Regions from separate parts of the Pantoea sp. KPR_PJ genome, predicted to be linked through region 3. Evidence: predicted binding sites of a transcription regulator. Region 3 holds the regulator's gene; each other region holds the start of a gene.

Region 1 (2,205 bases), on a different contig from region 3:
TTAAAGCCAAGAATGTCAGGGCTGCCGAGCGGGTTACGCAGCAGCGACTGAAAGATAGCACCGCTGATGCCCAGCGCCGCGCCGATCAGCAGTGCCATTGTCACACGCGGCAGACGCCACTCCAGTACGATCAGCTGAACATTGCGCGCGGCGTCGCCCTTCACCAGTTGCCAGAGCTGTTCAGCGGTAACTGGCAGCGCGCCCCGCGTCACGCCGAGAAAGGCCAGCAGCGCACAAAGCGCCAGCAGCCAGCTGGCCTGTAGCATCGTCCGGTTCATAGCGGCCCTCTCCCGAGCTGGCGGCGTACCAGGACAATCAGCATCGGCGCACCAATCAGTGCGGTCACCACCGCGACGCGCAGTTCGCCAGGCACCATGACGCGGCCCAGAACATCGGCGGCCAGCAGCAGGCAAGGCGTAATCAGCAGGGTGCCGGGCAGTAACCAACGATGATCGTTGCCCCACAGCCAGCGCGCCAGATGTGGGGTCATCAGCCCGAGAAACGCAATGGGCCCGACGGCAGCAGTTGCCGCGCCGCTCAGCAGCGCAATCGCCAGCAGCCCCAGCAGCTGCGTGCGCGCAACGCGCGTACCGAGCGCCGTCGCCACATCGCCTCCCATACTCAGGCTGTTAAGCGAACGCGCCAGCAGCAGCGCAATCAGCCCTCCGACCACCACCGCCGGATAAGTGGCGCGCAGGATGGCCATACTGCGAATATCGAGCGATCCGCTGTGCCAGAAGCGTAAATGGTCATAGATATCGGGATTGAGCAGCGACAGGCCTGAGGTCAGCCCTTCCAGCACCGCGCCCAGCGCCACGCCGGCGAGAGTTAAACGCACCGGGTTAACGCGCCCGCCGCCGAGCGCGCCGGTCAGCGCCACCAGCAGCGACGAAAGCAGCGCCCCGCCAAAGGCGAAGCCGAGCCAGTCAGCCGGGGAATCCGCGCCGAAGAGCGCAATACCCAGCACCACGGCAAAGCCTGCGCCAGCATTGACGCCAAGAATGCCAGGGTCGGCGAGCGGATTACGCGTCAGGCTCTGCATCAGCGCGCCCGCGAGCCCAAGCGCGCTGCCGGCCAGCAAACCGGCCAGCGTTCGCGGCAGGCGTGCTTCGCGCACGATGATGCAGTCGGCGCTGCTGCAGGAGGTGGTCAGAGCCAGAGAGAGATCGTGAATAGCAATCGATTTTGCGCCAAGCATCAGGCTGAGCGCGATCAAGAGCAACAGCAGCATCCCTGAGGCGGCTATTGCGGTGAGTTGACGCATAACATTTCGAACCTTCACTGTTCACTGACGCGGCGGGCACGTCAATTTGATAATGATACTTGTTATCGTTATTACTCGTATTTTTGTATGTTACCATGATTCGCCTCGACCTTAACGAGGAAAACCGCAGCAGAAGGCGAAGAAATGAACAAACCCTCCCACCTTATCGATCTCAGCCTGTTAAAAACCCATCCCGATTTTCGTGCCGTATTCACTGCCCGATTTATCTCTATTGTCGCTCTCGGCATGCTGGCAATTGCCGTGCCGGTACAGATCCAGCAGCTGACCGGCTCACCGGCGCTGGTCGGGCTGGCCGTTACGCTGGCGGGTACGGGCATGTTTGTCGGGCTGCTGACCGGCGGCGTGCTGGCCGATCGCTATGAGCGTAAGCGCCTGATCCTGATCGCCCGCTCTACCTGCGGCACTGGCTTTATTGCGCTGGCCGTCAATGCCGCTCTCCCCACACCGTCCGTTACGGCGATATTTTTACTGGGACTGTGGGACGGTTTTTTTGGCGCGATTGGCGTAACGGCGCTGCTGGCGGCAACTCCCTCGCTGGTGGGACGCGAAAACCTGATGCAGGCGGGTGCCATTACAATGCTCACGGTACGCTTTGGCTCAATTTTGTCGCCCGTGATCGGCGGGCTGGTGATGGCGCACGGCGGTGCCACGTGGAACTACGGCCTCGCGGCTTTCGGCACGCTGCTAACCGTGCTGACGCTGTTGCGGCTGCCGGTGATGCCTGCGCCTGCGCAGCCGCGCGAGCATCCACTCAGAGCGCTGGCCAGCGGCGTGCAGTTTCTCTTTTCGGCCCCGGTTGTCGGCATGGCTGCGCTGGTCGGCGCTCTGGTCACGCTGGCGGGTGCGGTGCGCGTGCTCTATCCGGCACTGGCGCCACACTGGGAGGTCAGCCTCAATCAGCTTGGCCTGATCTACTGCGC
Region 2 (2,205 bases), on a different contig from region 3:
GGACGGCGCAGAACGTAACCGGTGATGCAGTGGGCGCGGCGATAACAGGCGCCATGGGCTCCTGGCTCCTGCCGCAGCAGGCTGCCGCGCTGTCTGGATTCAGCGCGGCGCTGCTGGGGATGCTGATGTGGATCCTGATGGCGCAGCTGCGCCGCTATCAGCCGCCAGCACTCGCGCTGGCGAAAGAAACATCATGATTTAACAAACAGCTGCTGCAGCCGCGCCAGCAGATGGCTGGCGCTGTAGTAATCGAGGCGAAAGGTGTCTGCCCCCAGCGCATACACCTGGTGCTGTTTCACTGCCGCAGTCTCGGCCAGGAAAGGATTCTGCATCAGCTGCTGTACGGCTGGATCTTCGGCGGCAAACAGCAGAAACGTGTGGCCATTCAGGCCGCTGGCTACGTTCTCGCCGGCGAGCTGAATAATGTCTTTGCGCTGGCCCATCGAGTGCAACGGCTGCACATTCGCAGGCGGCACCGCAAGCGTAAAGCCGAGCTGTTGCAGCAGCTTGCCCTGCGCCGATTCAGCGGTCCACACGTTAACGGCCCGGCCGCCGCCGTTAAACACCATGGCCGTGACGGGCTGCGGCGGCAGCGTAATAGCCTGCTTCAGCGCCTCCTGCTGTTGATTAAAGGCATTGATACGCGCCGCGGCATCCGCCTCATGGCCAGTCGCCTGCCCCAGCAGGGTTACCAGCTGCTGCCAGCTTTTATCGTCATAGTTCACCACCAGCGTTGGCGCGATAGCCGAAAACTGATCCACCAGCTTTATTGCGGAGTCATTACCGGTTGCGCTGACGATAATCAGATCGGGCGCTTCGGCGGCAACCGCTTCGGCACTGGGTTCACCGATATAGAGGCGCTTAACGTTTTTCCGCTTCGCCACGTCGCCCCACTGGCGAAAAAACCCCTGCTCATCGGCAAGACGGCTGCCTGGCGCGGTCGCGCCGCTGGCCATCACCGGCGCATCAATCGCCAGCAGCGATCCGGTGAGCGTCACGCTGGTCGACACAATGCGCTGCGGCGCTTTTTCTAAGGTCACACTCCCGCTGGCGCTCTGCAGCGTGCGCGGCCAGCCGCTGTCGGCCTGCGCAGCAAAACTGGTGATTAACGTGATGACAACCAGCGCGAAAATGGCCGTAAAGCTGCGCTTAAACATAAGATCTAATCCACCTTTCGTTGCGAGACAACACCCTGTTAATTCTGATGATAGTGGAGAGGATAAGACGGGAATACCGCGAATTTATTGACACTCCAGCGTAATCAACGTAGGTTACAGGACCACAATACAAATGATAATCATTATTAATTCTCTTATCATTTATAGGTGAAAATTATGGTGGAAACGTTGAAGTTTGAAAATCCCCTGATGGCGGATTTCTCCGCCCTGTGTCGGGGATTTCTCTTTACATCACCGTGGCGTAGCCTCGCTACGCAGGGATGCTATACCACGATAACCACGCCGGTCGCTGACGGCGCGGTTCTGAACGGCGATTTTCAACAGCAGCTACGACATCATTTCGCCTCTGCGAAGAAACAGGGTATTGCCCACCCTATTCTGGTGGGGGCTATCCCGTTTGACGTGTCACAGCCCGCAGCCCTGTTTATCCCTGAGTCGCATCAGACCTTTAATCGTGACGATCTTCAGGCTGCTCTGCCTGTGGCTCAGGCCCCATTGCCTCAGATACGTCGTCGCGCGGCGCTTCCCGGGCACGAGGTGTTTACCGGAATGGTAGCCCAGGCGGTCGCCACCATGCAGCGCGGCGATCTGGATAAGGTTGTCCTGTCGCGCCTGATGGATATTGTGACGGAAGAGCCGGTGGATGTCGCCGCGCTGATGCAGCGCATTGTGGCGCAAAATCCCAACAGCTATCACTTTCATCTGCCGCTGCCGCAGGGCGGTTCGCTGACAGGTGCCAGTCCTGAGCTGATGCTGCGCAAGCAGGGACGGAATTTCAGCTCTTGCCCGCTTGCAGGCTCGGCGCGACGTGACGCCGACGCGCAGCGCGATCGTGCCGCAGGCGACAGCCTGATGCACTCAGCCAAAGATCGCCATGAACATAAGCTGGTAACCGATGCCATGCGCGATGTGCTTCAGCCACGCAGTCGCCTGCTCTCGGTACCCACTACTCCCTCTCTGCTGACGACCGCCACGCTCTGGCACCTCGCCACGCAAATAGAAGGCGAAGCGCTCGACGAACGTGAAA
Region 3 (2,205 bases):
CTACGTGATACCTGGGCAAAAATCGGCGATTAAATTTTTGCATTAACCGCATCACTTTATGACAACAGGGCGAGCAATCGCCCTTTTTTATGGCTGTTATCTGCGCTTATACACGTTTTTATTCTTCAGAGGATAATATTAACTTGTCGGACCACATTGAGAGTTGTCTGAGTTAATTAAATTTAATCAATTTCCAGATGTGAATTTGTTATTTTGAGGTAGGCTATTCGCTCTTAAAAAGGCTATGCGGGCATAACAAGGAAATAAAATGACAGCTCTCGCTCAGGAAGCAAGACACAGCGTAGTAGTTTTGCATCAGTTAATCGAACGTATCTTTAATCAGCCGTCAGGTGAAGATGACAGTTTCCATTTACTCCTCTCGCATTTTCACCCCGATTTCCGCATGGTGACGCCGCAGGGCAAACTGCTTGATTTCAACCAGACTGAAGATCTCTTTCGTCAGCTGCAGGGGAAGCGTGAAGGAATGCGTATTGCCACCAGCGAGCACGCTGTTATTTCCCAGCAGAAGAATGAAATCACCATTCAGTATCGCGAACTGCAAATGATGAACGGTCAGGATCAGACGCGCATTTCACTGGCTATCCTGGATTGCAGTACGTCCATCCCTCGCTGGCGCTATCTGCACGAAACCCTCGTCGCCTGACAGCCATAAAAAAAGCCGGTATCTGTACCGGCTTTTAGCATTACTGCATAGCACACTGTTTTTACTGATCGTGGAGCGTTTCGTCTTCGCGGCAATCGCCCAGCGCGCAGTGACCGTAGAGGTAAAGGCTGTGGTTAGTCAGCTTAATACCGTGACGGGTAGCGATATCACGCTGGCGCGTTTCGATAGACTCGTCGCTAAATTCGATAACTTTGCCGCAGTCAAGGCAGATCAGGTGATCGTGATGATGCTGCTGGGTCAGTTCGAAAACCGATTTCCCGCCTTCAAAGTTGTGACGCGTTACGATGCCTGCATCATCAAACTGATTAAGAACACGATAAACGGTAGCCAGACCAATCTCTTCGCCCATATCAATCAGGCGTTTATACAGATCTTCCGCGCTGACGTGATGGCACTGAGGTTCCTGAAGCACTTCCAGAATTTTGAGTCTGGGCAGCGTGACTTTCAGGCCAGCCTTCTTTAATGCGGTATTGTTGTCAGTCATGCGGATATTGTCCTGTTACTTTGCTGGTTACTTGAGGCGCCTTGCCTTGAATGTCGTTCGGTGTCTATTCTCATTTGCGTCTCATTATAGAGGCGAAGCTTTGAAATGAAAACCGAGGGAAACGCCTGAAATCAACACGGGCTGTCAGGGAAAACATAACGGCGCCGGGTGGAAAAATGCAGGAGGTTCGTCATCATCTCGCTAACTTCCTGACCTCGCGGGAGAAATAAGCAGATAACCGATGTGGGTATTGTACAGAATTGCAGATGAAAGTTAAAAATCTGTAGCTATTATTTCTATAGGAAAAACCACTCCCTCAATGTGAGCCAGCGCCCACATTGAGGAGCGGACACTTACGCTTCGATGATGGCCTGCAGCTGTAGCTCATCATAAATCTGCTTAACCCAGGCATCAACGCGCTCGTTGGTCAGTTCAGGCTGGCGGTCTTCGTCGATCGCTAAACCGAGGAAGTGTTTATCGTCGGCCAGGCCTTTAGATGCTTCGAAATGATAGCCTTCGGTCGGCCAGTGCCCCACGATAACCGCGCCGTTTGGCTCGATGATATCGCGGATAGTGCCCATCGCGTCGCAGAAATATTCGGCATAATCTTCCTGGTCGCCGCAGCCAAAAAGGGCCACCAGCTTGCCGTTGAAATCAATCTCTTCCAGCGTCGGGAAGAAGTCATCCCAGTCGCACTGCGCTTCACCATAGTACCAGGTCGGAATGCCCAGCAGCAAAATGTCGAATGCTTCCAGATCTTCTTTCGTGCTTTTGGCAATGTCATGAACTTCCGCAACGTCTTTACCCAGCTGTTTCTGGATCATTTTTGCAATGTTTTCGGTGTTGCCGGTATCGCTGCCAAAGAAGATGCCTACGATTGCCATGGGGTAAATAACCTCTTAAATCCTGATAATGAGATGCATGCGCGGTGCGCACAATTAAGCGAATGATAGCAGAGCGGGCAAAAGGGCGGAACTTGAAAAGCCGCTACATTTGCTTCTGCGTGCGCTTTGCGCGATTCAGTCCAGTTTGAGTT
Region 4 (2,205 bases), on a different contig from region 3:
CGCGCCGCCCGGCTTCCAGATAGAAACGCGACGACGCAGCCTGAAACGCGCCCTGCTGTAACTGCTGAATCAGTCTGCCATTGGGCTTGCCGCGTTCCGGCCACCAGAAGGAGCCGGAAAGGCTGATGGCACCGCCAAAACGGTGCGGCCAGTGAAGCACGGCATAGGCGGCGGACAATCCGCCAAAGCTCTGGCCGCAGACCAGCGTATCAGCGGCGCTGGCGCAATGCGGTGCCCACGCCTGAAGCTGAGGCAGAAGTTCTTCCTGCACCGCCAGCCAGAAATCGGCGTTGCACGGCAGTTCGCGGCTGCGGTGTTCGCGGTCGATGATGTCAATCATCACGTATACCGCAGGCGGGAGTTGGCCAGCGTCGGTAAGCTGCTGTAGTGGCCAGGCGAGCGGCATGGTATTGGCCCAGAACTGACCATCCAGCAGCAGTACCAGCGGCCTCTGCTGCGCCTCGCCGGTGGTGTGGATCCATACCGAACGGTGAGTATTGAGGCGCGCACTCTGCCAGATATGGTGATGAAGTGGCAGCAGGGGCGCGCGCCCTTCGTCAACGGCTTGCCAGACGCGCTGATCGGGTGCATTCGGCAGATGCAGCGGCGAGACGCGCAGACCACGTCCGCCCGCCCAGCCCCGCAGCGGATTTAACGGATCGGCCTGCGCTGTGGGGAATTTTTCTTTCCACCAGGCGCGCAGCGTCTGCATATCCGGCTCGCCCGTGAAGGCTGCGGCGTGGCTGTCTGGCATCAGGCAATAGCTGCCGCGCCAGCTGGCAGGAAGCTGTGTCTGCCAGAACCAGACGTCGGTATCGGCAATGCGGCTCAGCGACTGGGGCGCCGCGCGCTGGTGGTGATCGGTTACGCCGGTAATGTTGATCCAGACACGGCGGGTAGAAGAGGTGGCTTCGCTCCCCTCGGGATCGCGCCAGAAGAAGGTGACGGCACATTCGCCGTTGTCAGCGGCGTCGATTAAGGGCAGCCCCTGACGCTCAAGGGCCTGCCACCAGGAGTCACTGCCGGTTTCATGAGTTAACCACTTCATAAATAAAATATTTACTGGGCCAGATGCGCGCAAAGTTTCATAGATGTTATGAATAATACTATTGATAATTATTTGCATTTGCAATAGGGTGTTTCCCGCTCCGACAGCAGGAGCGCGCGCGTTCCGCCAGCCTGATCTGCCTGCTATATCAGGCCGATGTTCCGCGAAGGAGAGCCTGGGTTCGGCTGGAGTGCGTGCTTGCTAAGTAAGACTCTTTTACCGGCACGCCGCAGGACACCACTGGTTTCCGCTGGCAATCCAGGAACCTAAAAAAATGCCTACATTATCGCGTTTGTCATTAGCCATTCTGATTGAACTCGGCCTTGCCGCAGCCAGTGTACAGGCAGCGGACACCAGCAACGCCCCTTCTGACATCAGCGGCAATACGCTGGTGGTCAGCGCGGCGCAGCAGAACCTCCAGGCACCGGGCGTTTCTACCATTACCGCTGATGAGATTAAAAAGCGCCCGCCCGCGCGCGACGTATCGGAAATCATCCGCACCATGCCGGGCGTTAACCTGACCGGCAACTCCACCAGCGGCCAGCGCGGCAATAATCGCCAGATCGATATTCGCGGCATGGGACCGGAAAATACTCTGATTCTGGTGGATGGCATGCCGGTCTCCAGCCGCAACGCCGTGCGTCTCGGCTGGCGCGGAGAGCGTGATACGCGCGGCGACACCAACTGGGTGCCGCCCGAGATGATTGAGCGTATTGAGGTGATCCGTGGCCCGGCAGCAGTGCGCTACGGCAACGGCGCGGCGGGCGGCGTAGTGAACATCATTACCAAAAAGTACGATGACAACCTGTGGCACGGCTCCTGGAATGCCTATTACAACGTGCCTGAGCATAAGGATGAGGGGGCGACTCGCCGCACCAACTTCAGTCTGGAAGGGCCGCTGGGCGACGACGTCAGCTTCCGCCTTTACGGCAATCTGGCAAAGACGCAGGCAGACGCCTACGACATTAACGAAGGCCATGCAGCAGAGCGTACCGGCAGCTATGCAGGCAGCTATCCGTCAGGCCGTGAAGGGGTAGTGAATAAAGATATTAACGCCATGCTGCGCTGGGCGTTTGCGCCGATGCAGGCGCTGGAGTTTCAGGCGGGCTACAGCCGTCAGGGAAATCTCTATGCGGGCGATACCCAGAATACCAACA

Evidence for each region. Region 3 encodes Fur, which represses iron uptake genes when iron is present. Its sites were predicted from a motif close to ATAATAATGAGAACNACTATCAA; they were not measured.
Region 1: a site for Fur is predicted at 1,317-1,339, ahead of entS (enterobactin transporter EntS). Genes of this name have one in related genera too.
Region 2: a site for Fur is predicted at 1,285-1,307, ahead of HP564_RS11640 (isochorismate synthase). Genes of this name have one in related genera too.
Region 4: a site for Fur is predicted at 1,104-1,126, ahead of fes (enterochelin esterase). Genes of this name have one in related genera too.

Annotation. Positions count from the first base shown of each region.
Region 1 is NZ_JABMIK010000004.1:235,625-237,829, reverse strand. Features, by position in the region: gene fepG (iron-enterobactin ABC transporter permease) at 1-278, opposite strand, end outside; gene fepD (Fe(3+)-siderophore ABC transporter permease) at 275-1,264, opposite strand; gene entS (enterobactin transporter EntS) at 1,409-2,205, shown strand, end outside.
Region 2 is NZ_JABMIK010000004.1:233,163-235,367, reverse strand. Features, by position in the region: gene entS (enterobactin transporter EntS) at 1-197, shown strand, start outside; gene fepB (Fe2+-enterobactin ABC transporter substrate-binding protein) at 192-1,157, opposite strand; gene HP564_RS11640 (isochorismate synthase) at 1,335-2,205, shown strand, end outside.
Region 3 is NZ_JABMIK010000003.1:384,459-386,663, forward strand. Features, by position in the region: gene glnS (glutamine--tRNA ligase) at 1-33, shown strand, start outside; gene HP564_RS10350 (hypothetical protein) at 269-664, shown strand; gene fur (ferric iron uptake transcriptional regulator) at 726-1,169, opposite strand; gene fldA (flavodoxin FldA) at 1,523-2,053, opposite strand; gene ybfE (LexA regulated protein) at 2,189-2,205, opposite strand, start outside.
Region 4 is NZ_JABMIK010000004.1:243,736-245,940, forward strand. Features, by position in the region: gene fes (enterochelin esterase) at 1-1,048, opposite strand, end outside; gene HP564_RS11685 (TonB-dependent siderophore receptor) at 1,323-2,205, shown strand, end outside.